3 linked regions of the Roseibium sp. Sym1 genome follow. The protein of the gene in region 3 interacts with the protein of the main gene of each other region in a pairwise test. Links are inferred from orthologs where the notes say so. Each region holds a gene or a part of one and is shown on either strand. Other genes may lie near its edges.

Region 1 (5,959 bases), 540 kb from region 3 along the record:
GCGCGCGCGCGGATATTACAAATTCCAGCACGATCACAACCGCGGGTGAAGATTCCGACGGAATCTTCACCTCTGGAGAAGGCGCAACCGTTCGAAACTCAAGCACAATCACCACAACCGGTGAGGATGCCTTCGGTATCGGATCGACGGGGGACGACTCCGAGGTGACCAATACCGGCACGATCGTGACGGAGGGCGAGGATTCCGACGGGGTCAATGCCGACGGCGACAGATCGACGGTTCTGAACTCGAACAAGATCACTACCGGGGGGTTGGACGCGCACGGTATCGATGCCGACGGCGACAACACGAACGTCACCAACAGCGGAACGATTACGACCACCGGGGTCGGCGGCCACGGCATCGACGCCGACGGCAACAATGCGACCATTGCCAACACCGGATCGATCCATACGTCAGGCGCGGAAGCGCATGGCATCAGTGCCACGGGAAGTGGCGCAACCATTTCCAACACCAGCTTCGACACGATTTCCGTGAGCGGCAGCAACAGTTTCGGTATCCAGGTCGACAACGACAACGCCGATGTCAACAATTCCGGCAAGATCACTGCGTCGGGCGAAGACGGCAACGGCGTCGAAGTCACGGGCAACAGTGCAATCGTCACCAACACCGGCACCATCGACAACAGCGGCTCGAGAACCGGCACGCTCGCAGCCTCGGGGCACGGCATTGCCATTGTCGGCGACGACGCGACCGTGACCTCGTCCGGGACGGTGTCCTCCGACAACGGATCGGCCATCTATATCGATGGCGCCAACGCAATGGTAACGCTGCAGGACGGATCCCGGACCGTCGGCATCCTGACCTTCACCGACTCCGCCACTGCCGCCTTCACCTATTCGGGCAACCGGACCGCGATCTTCGGCTTCTCGAGCGTCCCGGGCACACTGGGCACGGGCGATCTGGTCTTTCGGACAAGCGGCAACACTGTCACCTACCTCAATCCGGACAATTTCCAGCTGCAGACCACGGCCCCGACCTTCACGGCGCTGACACGTGAGCTGGCGGATGGCCTTGAGCGGCAAATGGATCTGAACCGCCTTGGAGAAACCGGGTTTGTCGCCACCAACGGTACCCCGGCCGAGACCGTGGCGGACCGTTGGGCGGTCTGGGCAACGCCCTATGGCGGTGTCCTGAATCGCAGTGGCGGTGACGGCTTCGACCACAGGTTCGGCGGCCTGATGGCCGGCGCGGAACGCGGCTTCGCCCCAGATCTGCGCGCCGGCGTGACCGGCGGCTTCTCATTCGGCCAAACCGACAGCGACAACGACATCCATTCCGCGGACACATACAGCGTCTTCGCCGGCGGCTACCTGAACCGGAACTGGCAGGCCACCTTCGCCCAGGTCAGCGTGCTGGGCGGGTACCTGGGCAGCGACGAAGAGGTCACCGTGCTTAACAACATGGTCGCCGGTGGACTGCAGGACCTCTCGATCGATTACGGCTATGTGTTTGTCAGCCCGACCGCGCGCGTCGGCCACGCCTTCGCGTCGGCACAGGGCACATTCACACCCAGTGTGCGGGCGCGCTATTCCGGCCTCTGGCAGACTGGCGACGCCACCGAGACCTCGACCGGCCTGACCGTCTCCGGCCGGTCGCTGAACGTCGTCGAGCTGCGCGGCCAGACCGAATTCGATTTCACACCGATCATCCGGGACAGCGGCGCGTTCCATTTCGGTGTCGCGGCGGGTGTCGACGGCATCTTCACCTTGTCCGACAGCATCGACGGCAACCTCTCCGGAACCGCCCTGAACCTGTCCATCGACAATGACGATACGGTTGTACGCGGCTTCGCCGCCGCAAATGCCGTCTGGCAGACCAATGGCGGCGCCAGTTTCCTGGCCGGCATCGAGGGCGGCTATGACAGTGCCGAAACCCTGTCGGCGACCGTCCGCCTCGGCGGCAAGGTCGCCTTCTGATCCCGGTCTCGTGACGGGATTGACCGGCACCGCCGCTCATTTGCCATCTCGACAGGCCCGAAGGGCGCCGCTACCTTCGCCCCATGTTCATCACCTTTTTCACCGAACTCAAATCCGCAGGCATTCCGGTTTCGCTCCGGGAATACCTGAGCCTGATGGAAGCGCTCGATAAGGATCTCGCGGAGAAGAGCGTCGAGGATTTCTATTATCTCGCGCGCCTCTCGCTGGTGAAGGACGAGAGCAACCTCGACAAGTTCGACCGGGTGTTCGGCCAAGTCTTCAAGGGCCTGGAGCTGATGAGCGACGTGCCTGTGACCGACATTCCGGAAGAGTGGCTGCGCAAGCTTGCCGAAAAACATCTCACGGACGAGGAAAAGGCGCAGATCGAGGCGCTTGGCGGGTTCGAGAAGCTGATGGAGACCCTGCGCGAGCGCCTGAAGGAACAGGAAAAGCGCCACCAGGGCGGCAACAAGTGGATCGGGACGGCCGGCACCTCGCCTTTCGGTGCCTATGGCTACAATCCCGAGGGCGTGCGCATCGGCCAGAAGGAGAGCCGGCACCGCCGCGCGGTCAAGGTCTGGGACAAGCGCGAGTTCAAGGATCTCGACGACACCCAGCTTCTCGGCACCCGCAACATCCAGGTGGCCCTGAAGCGCCTGCGCAACTTTGCCCGCACCGGCGCGGCCGACGAACTGGACCTGGACAACACCATCCGCGCGACCGCGCACAAGGGGCTTCTTGACATCAAGATGCGCCCGGAGCGGCACAACGCGGTGAAGGTATTGCTGTTTTTCGATATCGGCGGTTCGATGGACGATCACATCCGGGTTTGCGAGGAACTGTTTTCAGCGGCACGCTCCGAGTTCAAGGTGATGGAGCATTTCTACTTCCACAATTGCCTTTACGAATATGTCTGGAAGGAGAACCGCCGCCGCCACACCGAACGCATTTCGACCATGGACGTGCTGCACAAGTACCCCGCCGACTACAAGATCATCTTCGTCGGCGACGCCTCCATGAGTCCTTACGAAATCGCCTATCCGGGCGGCTCGGTGGAACACTGGAACGAAGAACCCGGTGCCGCCTGGATGCAGCGGCTGACCGGCCTTTACAAGAGCGCTGTCTGGCTCAACCCCGTGCGTGAACAGCACTGGCACTACACACAGTCCATCCAGATGCTGAACGAGCTGATGGAGGGCCGCATGTTCCCGATGACCGTGGAGGGCCTCACCGAGGCGATGAAGGAACTGGCGCGATAGCGCAGTGTTTTCCGATCGACCGTCCAGGCCAGGAAAATCCGGGCGCGACCGCTGGAGCGCCCGGTTTTCAGGAGAGACGTTCAGGTGCAGGTGGCCGGCCCCAGCCGGTCCAGACAATCAGCTTGGCGATGATCCGGTCACTGCTCGCGGGAAGCCCTTTTTTGACTCAGCGCCCGACAGTAGACCTTCACAACGTCGCTGTCTTTCACGACGCCGGAAGCGGCGGCGAATTGCTGTCCGTGGATCATGCAATAGGACAAATCATACGTACCCGGTGCAACCATCCAGTTGAGCGCGGTATCCTTGTTGCAGTCCTGGACCGGTGTGGCTGCAAGACACACGGCCACATAGGCGGTGTATAGCATGTGCTCTGGTCCTTTTATTTGGCCCCGCCCGGGAAGTGTGCGGTGCAGCAAAATTCGATTGTAAGATAAAAATTGGCGAAGTCGACCCCAGAGCAAAGGAAACTTCAAGAAATCGACAAAAAAACCCTACGTTAGAAAGTCATTTCGAGACATCAAACGATACTACACGTCTGTTTTACGTAATGCGAACCGGTATTTTTTCAATCGTTGATTGAACACCTGAGAAACATTTCAGGCAAAGACAAATCGTGCGCTCACCTGAACGCACGATATCCCTTTGTATCGAAAAGCGATCACCTTCTGGAAGGCCAATTGATTCCCTTGGACCGTCCGGTGATTGAGCAGCCCCGGTCAGCTGCCGCGCAGCACCATCACCGAACAGGGTGCATGCCGCACGATATGGGCGGCGTTGGACCCGACGAAATAGGTCGACAGGCCCGGCTTGTGCGAGGTCATCAGCACCAGGTCGCATCCCGACCGTTCCGCTTCCTCGATCACTTCATGATAGACGGAGCCCATGCGAACGGCCTTGTCCACCGCGCCTTCGGGCGCATCAAGGCCGGCGGCGATCGTGTCGAGGATCTTGGCCGTTTCCTGGAACTCCGCTTCCTGCCAGCCTTCCGGGAGCTGGCTGGCCACGAAGCTCTGAACTTCCGGGCACACTGCCAGAAGATGGATCTTGGCACCATAGTCGCGCGCCATCTGCGACGCCTTGGCGAGCGCGTCTTCGGCAAAGCCGGTTTCGGCCGGATCGACGGGTACGAGGATTTTCTTGAACATCACAGGTCTCCCCAAAATTGGTTCTCACCTGTTTTGGGCCGAGACGGATCTGCTCGCCATGAGAAAGATCAATCGGCTGCGCCGCCGAAATAGCGACCGGGCGTGACCCCGAAGGCCTTCCTGAAGGTCGACACAAAGGCGCTCGGGCCTTCATAGCCAAGCTTGTGCGAGACATCGGAGACGCTTCGCCCCGACGCCAGAAGCTCCAGTGCCCGGAACAGCTTCACCTGCCGGCACCAGGTCCGGTAGCTAAGACCCGTTTCCGCCTTGATCCGCCGCTCGAACGACCGCACGGACGTGGTGCAGCGGTCCGCCGCCTCGCTGAGCGAAGGTATATGCGCCGGACAGCGCACCACGTCCTCACACAGGTTGCGCAGCTTCGGGTCCTGCGGCATGGGCAATTGCAGCGGTGCGGCGGGCAGCAGCTTGAGCTGATCGAGGATAACGGCCGCAATCCGGGCCGCGGGCCCCTCCACTGTTTCGGCACGCGGATAGGACATGAACTCCAGGATCAGCGACCGCAACAGCGTGGTTACCTGCATCACCTGCGGTGTCTGAGGCAAGTCCCGCGTGTGGTCATATTGCACGTAGATGTAGCGCAGTTCCGTATCGGTCAGATAACGGGTCTGGTGGCTGACCCGGGGTGGCAGCCAGACGGCGCGCTCCGGCGGGACAAAATAGGTGCCGAGATCCGTATCGATGGCAATCGATCCCTTGACCACGTGGAACAACTGGGCCGCGTCATGGGCGTGCCAACCGTTGTTCCGGCCCTTCAGCTGCGTGCGCGCATAGCCGATGATCGGCGCGGCAATCGCTTCCTTGGGAAATTCGGCAAGTTCGGGATGAATGCTCATGGGCGCATGGTACCCGGTCCGGTCGGCAAGAGACAACACGTCTGCGCTCTGATTGGCCCCTTCATACCGCGCTCCTCCCAGAACAGCGGCTACAGATCATCAGGTTCGAAAAGTTTCTCGATGGGAAGACCAAACACCCGCGAAATCCTGAAAGCCAGGGGCAGACTTGGATCGTACTTGCCCTTTTCCAGGGCAATGACCGTCTGCCGGCTGACATCGAGCCTCTCCGCCAGATCCGCCTGGGACCAGCCTTGTTGGCCTCTCAAGCTTTTCAGGTGATTGCGCATCAGACCTTCCAGCGCACCGCAACCGTTGCCAGCGACCACATGACGAACAGGAAGGCCGCGTAAAGATTGAGATCCACCGTCAGAAACGCTTCGAGCTTGGCAAGGAAGAAGGCAACCGATACGCCGATCAGAAGCGTGATCGATCCGGCGACAGCCATGATGTGCCGCTCCCGCTCGTCCACCCTGCGGAAGTACCTGACCATGGCCCACAGCGCCAGCAGCATGGGGACCGTTGCCACAAGGGAAACCAGAACATTGATCGCCAGGCCTGGCTTGTCCGGGAGATACTCCCGCGCAAACCAGCTTGCCGCGACAAACAACGCCGTGGCGCCGAGTGTTTCAGCGACATACTGATAGGAAAGCCGGTCGAACCTGTTCATCCTCATCTCCAGCACTCAATCTCCAGCACTCAACGAATGTAAAGCTTACTTTACATTTCACAAAAAGCCCGACATGTAAAGCCTGCTTTACTTT
Region 2 (7,100 bases), 240 kb from region 3 along the record:
CGCAGGAAATAGCCGAACATGTTGCGCGAACCGGTGGCATAACGCTGGTTGTTCGGGTCGAACAGGACCAGGGCCGCATAATCCTCCTCCACCATCATCGCCCGCAGACGCGCCAGCCGCCCGGCCCGCAGCTGGCGAGGCTCGAAGGCCTGCGGGATCGGATCCGTGTTGCCGGTCGGGGCCGACGGCACAACCGGGATTGTGGCCGGTTCGCAATCTGTCAGGGTTTCGCTTTCAACAATGCTCACGCCTTCGTTCCTTCTTCCGGTTTGCGCAAGGGATGGCCGCTGCCTCAATCCGCGAGACTGTCCGTGCGGACAACATCCTTCTTCAGCATCTCTTCGTGGATCGGCGCCATCCGGCCGAAAATGGCGCGGGCACGTTCCGGCCGGCCGATGAAGCCGGGTTCGCGGGCATAGGCGAAGATCACGGTGTGCCGTTCGCGTTCGCCCTCGACCGGGCTGACCCGGTGGAGCGAATTGCGGCCGAAGAAGATCTGCAGGTCACCGGGCGACAGTTCCAGCATCTTCAGGGCCGTGTGGTCACCATCGAGAATCCGCTGAACGCCCTCGAAGTTCTCTCCCTGCGGACCGCGGATGCCGGGCGCATACTGAAAGATACCGCCTGCGAGCGGCTTGCGCGTCTGCATCGAGACGATGAAGTCGTTGCTGTCGAAATGCCAGGGATGCTGCCGTCCCTCCTTCAGGACGTTGATGACGAGATCCGCCAGCGGATCGGCGAATTCGTGGATCTCCGGCTCGCCCACGACCGCGGCGATGAAAGCCTTGAAGGCGGCATCGTGATAAATGGTGCGGACGATTGTATCCGGTGCGATTCGATCGCCTGCGACAAAACCGTTGGTCCTGTCGTCGAACCGGTTCTTGGGATGCGCCGGCGGCAGGCCCGGATCGGCGGCGGAATTGTAGGGATTTGTCTCCGTCTCGTTGATATGCGCGTTGGGGGACAACCGTTCCGTTTCGGCTTCAAGCCGCTCCAGCATGGATGGCAACACGAAGTCCTTCAGGACCACACAGCCGTCACCGGCCAGTTGCCGGCGGCAGGTGGCCACCAGCTGCTGTCCCGCCGCGGTTTCCAGCCTGTCGACCGGGTAGCGCGCCAGGTCGATACAATCCTCCAGGCTGAACTTGAATATCTGCGTCTCGCTCATCAGCACCGTCTCCTTCGGTTCGGGCGACCTCATCTTGAAGCCGACCGTAGAAGACCTTTTTCGATGCGGGAAACGAGTTATTGATATTCTTTCTATGAGTAATTTTAATAGATAAATGGACAGCGATCTTCTCAAGGCCTTTGTCACCGTTGCCGACACGGGCGGCTTCAGTGCAGCCGCCAAATTGCTCAACCGCACCCAGTCGGCGGTCAGCCTGCAGATCAAGCGGCTGGAAGAGCATCTTGGCACCCGTCTCTTCACCCGCACGAGCCGAACCGTGGCGCTTACGCCCGGCGGCACCAGGCTTCTGCCTTTCGCACGCCAGCTGCTCAGCCTGCAGCAGGACGCCCGGACGGCCCTGAACCGGGACACGCCGCTCGAGCGCATCCGCTTCGGCCTGACGGAAGAACATGCGGCCGCGTACCTGCCGATCCTGCTGGCGAAACTCGCGCGGACCCATCCGGAGGTACAGGTCGAGGTTGTCTGCGACATTTCCTCAACGCTCGTGGAGCAGTTCCGGGAGGGCAAGCTGGATCTGGTGCTGGCCGTCAGGCATCAACCGACCCGGACCGGCCGTGTCCTGGGAGTGGAGCCGATGATCTGGGTGGCACATGAGACCTTCGACCTTGGCGATGGCATGGACCTGCCCCTGGCGCTCAATCCCGACGGCTGCATCTTCAGGGCGCATGCCCTGGCCGCGGTCGGGCGAACCGGGCGGCCCTGGCGGGAACCCTATGTCAGCCAGTCTCCCACCGGCGTCAACGTCCCGGTGCAGGCCGGCCTGGCGATCACGGTCAAGACACCGCGCAGCATTCCGTCCGGCTGCTGCGATATCGGCAGCCGATTCGGCCTGCCCGCCCTCGGGCTGGCGGAAATCGAGCTGCATGTGTCTCCGGCCCGCATTAGCGACGCCTTCCAGGATCTGGTGCGACTGGTGGAAACGCATTGTCGTGCAGGCCAGGCAGGAAAACGTCCCGCGGAGGGCCATGTTGCGTCTGGCGCCTGAAGCAACCGGGAACGCAAGCGCTGCACTTCGGGACAAGACATTCCGCCGAGCAGGGCCCTGGCAAGATCGATCACCGGCCCCCTGTCAAAATCGCCTTCGCCTCGGCATGACAGGATTTGCCGATACGGTTGGACCAGGCATAAAGACAGGCCAGTATACGGTCCGTCGCCGAGCCGACTCCGCCGCAGTAAGTCTTGATATCCCCGGCGCAGACCCGCCTCAATTGGGTGTCCCCGGCCGATCCCTTCAGGCTGTTCAGGCTGGAAGGCACCATTTTCCTGAAGGTGCCGCTGCTGGTGATCTTGGACAGTTCCGGTTTGCAGGTGCCGGAAATCCGGTTGTCATGGGCAAACAGGCAGGCCGAGATTCGGCCACGGCCTTCCGGGACGCCTTTGCACAGGGACGCAACATCGACCTTGCAGGCGGTCATCAGGGAATTGGCCCGCGCCGAACCGGCCGGTGCCGTAGTCAGAGGAATTGCCAGAGCGGCGGCGAGCACCGCCGTGTTGAGAATGCAGGCCATTTGCGCTCACCTTGAAGGTTGCAACGGCCCCCAGCCGACATTTTGTTTTCTGCACGAATTTTAGCGCATCACCCTGCCCTGCGGAAGAACAAGATCCGGACAGACTTTCGCTCCGCCGTCTTTCCCGGTGCACTCACGCCATCTGGACATCCGTCACGCCGGGGACTGCTTTCAGCGCACCGGCGATTTCCGGCGACAGGCGGAACCGGCCCGGCAATTTGACCTCGACCTCACGGGCGCCGTTTTCCAGGAGAACGATCACCGTGACATCGCCCTCCCCGCGCACCTGAAGATGCTTCGTCAGGCTCTGGATCGGGCGTTCATCCCGGACGAAAACGCGCATGCTCTTTTGCAGCCGCGCCGCCATTTGGTCGATCGGGTCGACCTGTTCGATCCGGAGTGAAGGCTCGTCATCGCGCATGTCCGCTCCGACGAGCACCACGACCGAGCGCCCGGCCTGCAGCACGTCCCGGAACTGCTCGAGTTTCTCCCGGAACAGAAGCGCCTCGTATTGGCCGGTGGCATCGGACAGGCGGGCAATGCCCATGCGCATGCCCGTCTTGGTCTTGCGTTCCTGCATGGAAACGACCGTGCCGGCCAAGCGCCCGTGCGATGCACCCTGCTTGACCGCCTCGGCGAACTGGGTCCAGGGCTGCGCCCGCATCTTTTTCAACACGGAGGCATATTCGTCGATCGGGTGGGCGGACAGGTAAAAGCCGATGGCGGCATGTTCGCGCTGCAGCTTTTCCTCGTTGGTCCAGCCATGAACGTCGTCGAGCTGCAACGGCTCCTCGCTGTCGCTGCCGCCGAAGAGCTCGTCCTGGCCGAGCGTCCGGTTTTCTTCCGAGCGCTGCGCCAGCCCCATGATCCGGTCAAGCCCTTCGAAGACCCGGGCCCGGTTTGGCTCCAGCTCGTCGAAAGCCCCGGCCGCCACCAGGTTTTCCAGCGTGCGCTTGTTGAGCGCCCTTGGCGAAATGCGCCGTGCAAAATCGCCGAGGCTCGTGAAGGGCGTATCGCCGCGCATATCAACGATATGCTCCACCGCCTGTTCACCGACGCCCTTGATCGCCCCCATGGCGTACAGGATCTTGCCGTCGGCAACGTCGAAATAGACCTGGGACCGGTTGATCGAAGGCGGCACGATCTCGATGCCCATGCGCCGCGCTTCCTGGCGGAAATCACCGAGCTTGTCGGTGTTGCCGAGATCGAGCGTCATGGACGCGGCCATGAACTCGACCGGGTGGTTCGCCTTCAGCCAGGCGGTGTGATAGGAGACCAGCGCATAGGCGGCGGCATGCGACTTGTTGAAGCCGTAATTGGCGAATTTCGCCACCAGGTCGAAGATCGTTCCGGCCTGGGTTTTGTTGATGCCGCGTTCCACCGCGCCGTCGACGAAGCGGGCGCGCTGCACTTCCATTTCCGCCGCGATCTTCTTGCCCATCGCACGCCGGAGAAGGTCGGCTTCGCCGAGCGAGTAGCCGGAAAGCACCTGGGCGATCTGCATCACCTGTTCCTGGTAGACGATGATGCCGTTCGTCTCCATCAGGATCGGTTCGAGCAGTGGATGCAGGCAGTCCGGATCCTGTTCGCCGTGCTTGACGGCGTTGTAGACCGGGATGTTCTCCATCGGGCCCGGACGGTAGAGCGCCACCAGGGCGATGATGTCCTCGAACCTGTCGGGCTTCATGCCGGCGATGGCACGGCGCATGCCCTGGCTTTCCAGCTGGAACACGCCGAAGGTCTCGCCCCTGGCAAGCATCTGATAGGTCTTCAGATCGTCGATCGGTAGCCCCGCCACATCCACGTTGATGCCGCGGCGCTCGATCAGCTTGACCGCGGTATCAATCACGGTCAGCGTCTTCAGGCCGAGGAAGTCGAACTTCACGAGGCCCGCATCCTCGACCATCTTCATGTTGAACTGCGCCACCGGCATGTCGGAACGCGGATCGCGGTAGAGCGGCACCAACTGCTCCAGCGGCCGGTCGCCGATGACCACGCCGGCGGCGTGTGTCGAGGCGTGGCGGTAGAGCCCTTCCAGCTTCTGCGCCATGCCCAGAAGCCGCTCGACGATTTCCTCTTCCCTTGCGGCCTCGCGCAGGCGCGGTTCATCCTCGATCGCCTGACCGAGCGTGACCGGGTTGGCCGGATTGGCCGGCACCAGCTTGCACAGCCGGTCGACCTGGCCATAGGGCATCTGCAGCACACGGCCGACATCGCGCAGCACCGCGCGCGCCTGCAGCGAACCGAAGGTGATAATCTGAGCCACCTGCTGACGGCCGTATTTTTCCTGGACGTAGCGGATCACCTCTTCACGACGGCTCTGGCAGAAATCGATGTCGAAGTCCGGCATCGACACACGTTCCGGGTTGAGGAAGCGCTCGAACAGGAGCGAGAAACGCATGGGGTCCAGGTCGGTGATGGTCAGCGACCACGCAACCAGCGAGCCCGCGCCGGAGCCACGCCCTGGTCCGACCGGTATGTCGTTGTTCTTCGCCCATTTGATGAAGTCGGCAACGATCAGGAAGTAGCCCGGGAACTTCATCCGTTCGATGATGCCGGTCTCGTAGTCGAGGCGTTCCCAGTAGTCCTTTTCCTCCAGCCCGGGCGCCAGTCCGTGGGCATCAAGGCGCGCCTGAAGGCCCTCACGGGCCTGCCGCTTGAGTTCCTCGGCTTCCGCGCGTTCCGCTTCTTCCGGATCGGCATCGGCCCCAGCGAACCGCGGCAGGATCGGCGCCCGCTTGAGCGGCCGGAAACTGCACCGCCTGGCGATCTCGACCGTCGAGGCAAGGGCTTCGGGCAGGTCCGCGAACAGCGCGCACATCTCCGCGCGGCTCTTGAAATAATGTTCCGGCGTCAGGCGGCGCCGGTCATCCTCGATCAGCACCCGCCCTTCCGAAATGCAGATCAAGGCGTCATGGGCCTCATAATCCTCGCGCTTGGGAAAGAAGGCCTCGTTGGTGGCCACGACCGGCAAATCAAGCTCGTAGGCGAGCGACAGGAAGGCGTCCTCTGTCTTGCGCTCCGCTTCCATGCCGTGGCGCTGGATTTCGACATAGCACCGGCCCGGAAAACGGTCCGCAAGGACTTCAAGGCGGTTCCTGGCGAGATCCTTTCTGCCGGCAAGCAGCGCAGCGCCGACCGGTCCGTTGACCCCGCCGGTCAGAACGATCACACCCTCGGATTTCGAAAAAAGATAGCTGGCGGATACATGCGGCCGCAGTCCGGTTTCGGTATCGAGAAACGCCCGCGAGCTGAGCTCCATCAGGTTGCCGTATCCGGTCTCGTCCATCGCGATGAGCACGACGTCCGCAAGCGCGGGCTCGCCTTTGCGGCTGCTTTCTAAACCGTCGTCGAAAAAGATCGAGAGCTGGCAGGCGGTAATCGGCTGGATCCCCGCGCCCCACGCTTTCCCGGAGAACTCCTGGGCGCCAAACAGGTTGTTGGTATCGGCGATTGCCAGAGCCGGCTGCGCATCGGCCTTTGCCAGGTCCAAAAGCTTCTTGATCGGCAAGGCGCCTTCAAGAAGCGACAAGGCGGAATGCACCCTCAGATGAACATAGCCCGGCCCCCCGGCCCCATTCCGGCCGGCTGCATCCGTTTCAGCGGATAGAGAAGAAACATCGGCGGGACCAGGCATAACGGCACTCACGGCTTGTTCTGAGAATCAGAACCCAAGTGAACCCGGTCCGGAGCCGCCTGTCGAGGCGACAGCAAGGTCGTCCCCGCTGTTCTTTGGATTCGCAACGCCGACCCGTAAACGGGACATGCGCCCCCTCAACAAGCAGCAATTGCGGCACCTGTCAGAGAAGCGATCAATTCATGCAGCGGAGCAGACCTGCAAAGGTATTGTCAATTGACGGAAAAAAGCACGTCGCCCCAAACTGCGAGTGTGGTGCAGAAACAGACGAGAGATCCGAAAGCGGCAAAATCACGAGCGATATGGAACATCACATCCTCCAACCCTTGCTGATTGCGTAAAAGGACTATGTTCTAATTTTGTTCTCTTTGCAAGCACTTTTTGTTCTCCTTGCAAACAGGCAAATCAAATTTGCTGAAAACTTGGGGTTTTCGCTTTGTTCACGACCGCCTGAGCAGCTCGACGGTGACCGGTTTTCGCCTGCCGGGCCAACGGGCCGAAGCCAAATACCGGTGGTCCTGACCCGGCTAAAGGGCCTTCACGAGACCGTTCTCAAGGGTGATTGCCCGGTCCATGCGCCCGGCAAGTTCCATGTTGTGGGTTGCGAACAGGGTGGCAACGCCGGACGCCCGCACGAGCGCAGACAAGGCATCGAAGACATAGGCGGCCGTGTTCGGATCGAGATTGCCCGTCGGCTCGTCGAGCAACAGGATGCGCGGTGCATTTGCCACGGCGCGCGCGACCGCGACGCGTTGCTGTTCACCGC
Region 3 (7,156 bases):
GTGATGGCCACGCTCGATCAGCTCTTCCAGCAGCTTGCCGGTGATTTCATCGCCGGCTTCGGCATAGATCTCGCCGGTCTGGGCATCGACGATGTCCTCGGCCAGGTACTGGCCGTGCAGGTCCTCGTCGGTGACCTTCAGGGCGGTCACGCCCTTTTCGTCGAGCTGCTTGATAGTCCGCGCGGTGATCTTGCGGCCACCCTCGATGACGACTTCGCCGCTGTCGGCGTCGATCAGGTCATAGGAGGCCTTCGTGCCTTTCAGACGGTTGCCGTCGAAAGGCATGCGCCAGGAGCCGTCCTTCTGGCGGGTGTAGTCGATCCGCTTGTAGAAGGTGTTGAGGATTTCCTCGCCGTCGAGGCCAAGCGCCATCAGGAGCGAGGTCACCGGAATCTTGCGGCGGCGGTCGATACGCGCGTGGACGATGTCCTTGGCGTCGAACTCGATGTCCAGCCAGGAGCCGCGATACGGGATCACGCGGGCGGCGAACAGCAGCTTGCCGGAGGAATGGATCTTGCCCTTGTCATGGTCGAAGAACACGCCCGGCGACCGGTGCATCTGGGAGACGATGACGCGCTCGGTGCCGTTGACGATGAAGGTGCCGTTGTCGGTCATGAACGGCATGTCGCCCATGTAGACATCCTGCTCCTTGATGTCCTTGACGGACTTGGCACCGGTGTCTTCATCGACATCGAACACGATCAGGCGCAGGGTGACCTTCAGCGGCGCGGCGAAGGTCATGTCGCGCTGACGGCACTCGTCGACGTCGTACTTGGGAGCTTCAAATTCGAAGGAAACGAATTCCAGCAGGGACGTGCCTGCAAAATCGGAGATCGGAAATACGGATTGGAAGACCGCTTCCAGGCCTTCATTCTTGCGGCCGCCGCCCGGCATCTCGTCGACCTGCAAAAACTGGTCGTAGGATGCTTTTTGAACCTCGATGAGATTGGGCATAGCCGCGACATCGCGGATGGAACCGAAATATTTACGGACCTTTTTGCGACCGTTGAACGTTTGGGTCATTGTCGCTCCTCGTATCGGCCGGGTAACGGCTTCCCGAAACGCCCCTTTTCCAATCGGGCCACCGCCCGGGCGCTTCGGAAAACCGTCCCCCCGGATCAGCCTGCCTGACGTGACCTCACGAACAAGCGGATCGGCTGATCAATCTATGGGGTCTAGGACATCCTGATCCGGCCTCTCCGGATCACCATGCCCTAGTGGGACGTTCGCCCCGGAAACGGGTCAGACCCGCCGGGGCAAGCAACGGTCCCGGCCAGGCCGGGACCGCCAAAGGCTCAAAAGGCCTTTATTACTTCAGCTCGACAGAAGCACCGGCTTCTTCCAGCTTCTTCTTCAGCTCTTCAGCTTCGTCCTTGGCAACGCCTTCCTTGACGGCCTTCGGAGCGGACTCGACGAGTTCCTTGGCTTCCTTCAGACCCAGGCCGGTGATGGCACGGACTTCCTTGATGACGTTGATTTTCTTGTCGCCGGCAGAAGCCAGGACAACGTCAAATTCGGTTTTCTCTTCAGCAGCAGCACCGGCATCGGCAGCACCGCCGGCAGCGGCAGCAACTGCGACCGGAGCAGCGGCGGAAACGCCCCACTTCTCTTCCAGGAGCTTGCTGAGTTCAGCAGCTTCCATGACGGTCAGTGCGGACAGTTCTTCTACGAGCTTTTCAAGATCGGCCATTTTCTTAGTACCTTACGTTCGAACCAGAGTTTGGTTTCGTGAGACAGTGTGTTTGGACGCCTTATGCGGCCTCGTCCTTCTTGGCGTACGCGCCGAAGACGCGGGCAAGCTGCCCGGCCGGAGCGGCGGTAACCTGAGCCATGCGGGAAGCAGGGGTCTGGATCATGCCAACCAGTTTCGCACGCAGCTCATCGAGCGACGGCATGGTTGCCAGAGACTTGACTCCATCCGGGTTCAGGTTGGTTGCACCCAGAGCACCGCCAAGGATTGCAAACTTCTCGTTTGCCTTGGCGAATTCGACGGCTGCTTTCGGAGCGGCTACCGGATCGTCGGAATGGACGATGACGGTCGGGCCCTGAAACAGGTCGGAGATGTGCTCAAGGTCAGTGCCTTGAAGGGCGAGTTTCACAAGGCGGTTTTTTGCGACTTTCACAGTGCCGCCGGCTTCACGCACGGATGCCCGCAATGCGGTCATCTGGGCTACCGAAAGACCTGCGTAGTGCGCGACAACAACAACACCGGTGTTACCCAGCTCGGTGTTGAGAGACGTCACGAACTCGTGCTTTTCCGCTCTTTCCACTTGCCTTCTCCATTTGGCGGCGTTGCCGCCGCCGGTTTACCTTTGCCGCCTTTCAGGCAGGTCCCGAACCCGGAACCGCCTTGGGGCGACGCTCAGGGTCCTGTCCCCTCACCCTCACGCAAGAAACGCGCGGCAAGGTCTGGTTCGAACCAAGTCTTCCGCGTCAACGGCGGAGAATTCGGTTCTCACCCATCTATGCAGGCCAAAAAGCTTAAGCCGGTCTCCCGGCACCTGCAGTCTCGGACAGGGCAACCCGGCGGCGTGCCGCCGGGTCTTTTCGGCCCGAAGGCCGAAATCTCTTCAAAACATCCGGAAAGTCCGGATTACTCGCCAGCAACGCTTGCGAGATCAACCTTCACGCCCGGGCCCATCGTGGAGGACACGGCAATGCGCTTCAGGTAGGAACCTTTTGCGCCGGACGGCTTGGCCTTCTGGACAGCATCCAGCAGAGCCTTGACGTTCTGCAGGATGGCGTCTTCGGAAAAGGACACCTTGCCGACACCGGCATGAACGATACCGGCCTTCTCGACGCGGAACTGGACGGCACCGCCCTTGGCGTCGTTGACGGCTGCGGTCACGTCCGGGGTCACGGTGCCGACCTTCGGGTTCGGCATCAGGCCGCGCGGGCCGAGCACCTTGCCGAGACGGCCGACCAGCGGCATCATGTCAGGCGTTGCAATGCAGCGATCGAAGTCGATCTTGCCGCCCTGCACTTCCTGGACCAGCTCTTCGGCACCGACGATGTCGGCGCCGGCGGCCTTGGCTTCGTCGGCCTTGTCGCCACGTGCGAACACGGCAACCTTGACGCTCTTGCCCGTGCCGTTCGGCAGCACGCACACGCCACGGACCATCTGGTCTGCGTGACGCGGGTCAACACCGAGATTGATCGCAACTTCGACGGTCTCGTCGAACTTGGTCTTGGAACGACCCTTCACGAGGCTGATGGCTTCGTCGAGGGCATAAAGCTTGTTGCGGTCGATACCGTCACGCGCTTCCTTGATACGTTTTCCAACCTTCGCCATGATCTTACCCCTTCACCTCAAGGCCCATGGAGCGGGCGGAGCCTTCGACCATCAGCATCGCTGCGTCGACGTCGTTGGCGTTCAGGTCCTTCATCTTGGCTTCGGCGATTTCCTTGACCTGGTCGCGGGTCACGGAACCGACGGTGCCGCGGCCCGGAGTCTGGGACCCCTTCTGCAGCTTGGCGGCCTTCTTCAGGAAGAAGCTGACCGGAGCCGTCTTCACTTCGAAAGTGAAGGACTTGTCGGAGTAGTAGGTAATCACGGTCGGGCACGGTGCGCCCTTTTCAACATCCTGGGTCTGCGCGTTGAACGCCTTGCAGAATTCCATGATGTTCAGGCCACGCTGACCGAGTGCCGGCCCGATGGGCGGCGACGGGGTCGCGGAACCTGCCGGCACCTGAAGCTTCAGGAAGCCTTCGATTTTCTTCGCCATGTGTCTCTCCAATCATTCGCAGCCGGACGGCAATCCAGCTGCCTGGGAGGCGGTGGTCCGGTCCCTCGAGGGAGCCCGGCGATGAGCTCCAGAACCTTCCACCCGTTTCATCCCGGCCGATTTCCGCAGGAACGCGGACCGGGCACTAAACGCCGCCCGTCTCCGGGCGGCAATCCGTCAGAGCTTGTCGACCTGAGCGAATTCGAGTTCAACCGGAGTTGCACGGCCGAAGATGGACACCGCCACCTTGAGGCGCGCACGCTCGTCATCGACTTCCTCGACAAGGCCGGAGAAGGACGCGAACGGTCCGTCGGACACGCGCACCTGCTCACCAACCTCGAAGGTCACGGACGGCTTCGGCCGGTCGACGCCTTCCTGCACCTGGTTGATGATGCGCATTGCCTCTTTTTCCGGGATCGGCATCGGCTTTTGATCCGCGCCCAGGAACCCGGTGACTTTCGGCGTGTCCTTGATCAGGTGGAACGCCTCGTTGGTCATCTCCATCTTCACCAGGACGTAGCCGGGAAAGAACTTGCGCTCCGCATCGACCTTGCGGCCGCGGCGCACTTCGACAACCTTTTCCATCGGGACAAGAATTTCCTCAAACAGATCGGACAAGCCTTTCTGTTCGGCCTTTTCGCGGATGGACTCGGCGACCTTTTTCTCGAAATTGGAATAGGCGTGCACAATGTACCAGCGCTTGGCCATGGATTTCTGTTCCGCTTCTTGTTCTTTGTCTTCAACCCGGACGGCAGTCAACGCCTAGCCGCCGACACCCAGCAGGTAACCGATCCCGAGGCCCATCAACTGGTCCGCCGCGAGAAAGAAGATCGACGCGATCAGGACCATGACGAACACCATGACGGTGGTCACCGCGGTTTCCTTGCGCGTCGGCCAAGTCACCTTGGACGTTTCCGCGCGGACTTCCTGGATGAATTTAAAGGGATTGGTCTTTGCCATTCCGATTCCGGTCTTTTAAATACGAGCGGGCGCGCGAAAATTCTTCGCGCGCCTCACTCGAGGAAACTCTTAAGCCCTCGAGGCAGATTAATCAAGAGCAAATTGGCAGGGGCAGCAGGGTTCGAACCCGCGACCTACGGTTTTGGAGACCGTCGCTCTACCAGCTGAGCTATACCCCTTCAAGATGTCCGCTTGCACGAACGAGCTCCTGATACCTCCATAAGCCGCATATCGCAAGACTTAAGAGGCGGAGCTGCCGGACACAAGCCCGGCAGCCCGAAATCATCTTATTCGATGATGGATGCGACGACGCCGGCGCCGACGGTACGGCCACCTTCGCGGATAGCGAAGCGCAGGCCTTCTTCCATGGCGATCGGCACGATCAGCTCAACGTCGACGGAGACGTTGTCACCCGGCATCACCATTTCCGTGCCTTCCGGCAGGGACACCACACCGGTCACGTCCGTCGTGCGGAAGTAGAACTGCGGGCGGTAGTTGGTGAAGAACGGCGTGTGACGGCCACCTTCTTCCTTGGTGAGGATGTAAGCCTCGGCCTTGAACTTCGTGTGCGGGGTCACGGAACCCGGCTTGCACAGAACCTGGCCGCGCTCAACGTCTTCACGGCCGACGCCGCGGATCAGGGCGCCGATGTTGTCGCCGGCTTCGCCGCTGTCCAGCAGCTTGCGGAACATTTCAACGCCGGTAACCGTCGTCTTGGTGGTGTCCTTGATGCCGACGATCTCGACTTCTTCACCAACCTTGATGATGCCGCGCTCGACACGACCGGTCACAACCGTACCACGGCCGGAGATCGAGAAAACGTCTTCGATCGGCATCAGGAACGGCTGGTCCTTCGGACGCTCCGGGGTCGGGATGTAGGCGTCGACCTGGGCCATCAGCTCGCGGATCGCGTCACGGCCGATGGCCGGATCGCGGTTCTCGACAGCTGCCAGCGCCGAACCCTTGACGATCGGAATGTCGTCGCCCGGGAACTCGTAGGAAGACAGCAGCTCGCGGATTTCCATTTCGACGAGCTCGAGAAGCTCTTCGTCGTCGACCTGGTCAACCTTGTTCATGAAGACGACCAGGGCCGGAACGCCAACCTGACGGGCAAGCAGGATGTGCTCGCGGGTCTGCGGCATCGGGCCATCGGCAGCCGAACACACCAGGATCGCGCCATCCATCTGGGCAGCACCGGTGATCATGTTCTTCACATAGTCGGCGTGGCCAGGGCAGTCGACGTGCGCGTAGTGACGGTTTTCCGTTTCGTACTCGACGTGTGCCGTGGAGATGGTGATGCCGCGCGCCTTTTCTTCAGGTGCGCCGTCGATCTCGTCGTAAGCTTTTGCAGTCGCACCACCGGCTTCAGCCAGCGTCATGGTGATTGCTGCAGTCAGCGTGGTCTTGCCGTGGTCAACGTGGCCAATCGTGCCAATGTTGACGTGCGGCTTTGTGCGCTCAAATTTTTCCTTCGCCATCGGCGTCGCTCTCTATCCACTCAGTTCGGTCGATACGGGTCGATGCGGGCTGCGCCCCGGCGCCTTGGACAAGTCCGCGAGCGACGAAATGCGTCCCGTAGAACATTCTTGTCAGGATTTCCGGGCGAAAGAGCCTTCCGTTCCGGACACTCCGATCAGCACCCATGATGGAGCGGGTGAAGGGAATCGAACCCTCGTCGTCAGCTTGGAAGGCTGCTGCTCTACCATTGAGCTACACCCGCACAACAACCGAACCAGGAACGATGGTGGAGGAGGTTGGATTCGAACCAACGTAGGCATAGCCAACGGATTTACAGTCCGTCCCCTTTAGCCACTCGGGCACTCCTCCATCTCGTCCTGCTTCACGCCGAAGCGATCAGGATGGCTTACCGAAGAGCCCGCCCGGAAGGGGCGAGCAATCCCGTGGCGCGTGTTATGCAGATAGGGCCCCGCCCTGTCAACGCCGATTTTGCAAAGAAATGAACAAAATCAGCGGCGCGCTCGAAACAGCCGCTTCGAACGCTCCGGATCACCTCGGGCGGTGACGGTTCCACAGTGCCCTGCACACTTCCGGATGTCACGGTTTCCCTACGTTTATCCCGAAAAACCCGCTTCCCACCCCTGCGCCTGTGGACAACTTCCGTCCTGGATCAGCCCCGTGCAGCCACGCGGCAAATCTGCGCGAACGCAAGCAAATGCGCCCCGGCCGGGCAACGCGGCGACCTCGATCCTCTTGCCGGGATTCTAATGTTGTTGTATCTACAACACATGAGCGCATCCCTCGACGACATCGACTTCCTGCATATGGGCCGCACCTGCCTCGGCCACGCTGCCCGTCGCACGGCCAATCTGCTGACACGCCATTATAACCGGCACATGGCCACGCTCGGCCTGGAGCTCACCCAGGCCCAGCTGCTCGCCGCCATCGCCGACGGCTCCGCATCATCGGCTGCGGAGATCGCCCGCTTCCTCGGCATCGACCGGTCCACCCTC

The links.
Region 1: the proteins of rplL (region 3) and O6760_RS18055 interact in binary tests that used the Escherichia coli proteins (3 or more experiments, as listed by UniProt). The link is inferred for Roseibium sp. Sym1 from one-to-one orthologs.
Region 2: the proteins of rplL (region 3) and dnaE interact in binary tests that used the Escherichia coli proteins (3 or more experiments, as listed by UniProt). The link is inferred for Roseibium sp. Sym1 from one-to-one orthologs.

What each region holds. Positions count from the first base shown.
Region 1 is NZ_CP114786.1:3,971,160-3,977,118, reverse strand. Bases 2,631-5,509 are described here. They hold O6760_RS18055 (universal stress protein), read right to left. Parts: upstream 4,345-5,509; coding sequence 3,916-4,344; downstream 2,631-3,915. Other genes in these bases: O6760_RS18040 (hypothetical protein), read right to left, coding at 5,485-5,509; O6760_RS18045 (helix-turn-helix transcriptional regulator), read right to left, coding at 5,288-5,485; O6760_RS18050 (AraC family transcriptional regulator), read right to left, coding at 4,413-5,198; O6760_RS18060 (hypothetical protein), read right to left, coding at 3,337-3,564; O6760_RS18065 (vWA domain-containing protein), read left to right, coding at 2,631-3,199. Also shown: O6760_RS18070 (beta strand repeat-containing protein), read left to right, coding at 1-1,940; more of O6760_RS18065, read left to right, coding at 2,024-2,630; more of O6760_RS18040, read right to left, coding at 5,510-5,865.
Region 2 is NZ_CP114786.1:4,747,857-4,754,956, reverse strand. Bases 2,631-6,650 are described here. They hold dnaE (DNA polymerase III subunit alpha), read right to left. Parts: upstream 6,335-6,650; coding sequence 2,831-6,334; downstream 2,631-2,830. Other genes in these bases: O6760_RS21720 (cysteine rich repeat-containing protein), read right to left, coding at 2,631-2,697. Also shown: O6760_RS21735 (M24 family metallopeptidase), read right to left, coding at 1-224; O6760_RS21730 (HalD/BesD family halogenase), read right to left, coding at 293-1,168; O6760_RS21725 (LysR family transcriptional regulator), read left to right, coding at 1,284-2,174; more of O6760_RS21720, read right to left, coding at 2,245-2,630; O6760_RS21710 (ABC transporter ATP-binding protein), read right to left, coding at 6,862-7,100. UniProt on the Escherichia coli protein: DNA polymerase III is a complex, multichain enzyme responsible for most of the replicative synthesis in bacteria. This DNA polymerase also exhibits 3' to 5' exonuclease activity. The alpha chain is the DNA polymerase catalytic subunit.
Region 3 is NZ_CP114786.1:4,508,963-4,516,118, reverse strand. The notes cover bases 1-2,848. They hold rplL (50S ribosomal protein L7/L12), read right to left. Parts: upstream 1,691-2,848; coding sequence 1,310-1,690; downstream 1-1,309. Other genes in these bases: rplA (50S ribosomal protein L1), read right to left, coding at 2,594-2,848; rplJ (50S ribosomal protein L10), read right to left, coding at 1,752-2,270; rpoB (DNA-directed RNA polymerase subunit beta), read right to left, coding at 1-1,023. Also shown: more of rplA, read right to left, coding at 2,849-3,292; rplK (50S ribosomal protein L11), read right to left, coding at 3,297-3,725; transcription termination/antitermination protein NusG, read right to left, coding at 3,903-4,433; preprotein translocase subunit SecE, read right to left, coding at 4,488-4,685; tuf (elongation factor Tu), read right to left, coding at 4,973-6,163; O6760_RS20550 (MarR family winged helix-turn-helix transcriptional regulator), read left to right, coding at 6,932-7,156. UniProt on the Escherichia coli protein: The binding site for several of the GTPase factors involved in protein synthesis (IF-2, EF-Tu, EF-G and RF3). Is thus essential for accurate translation.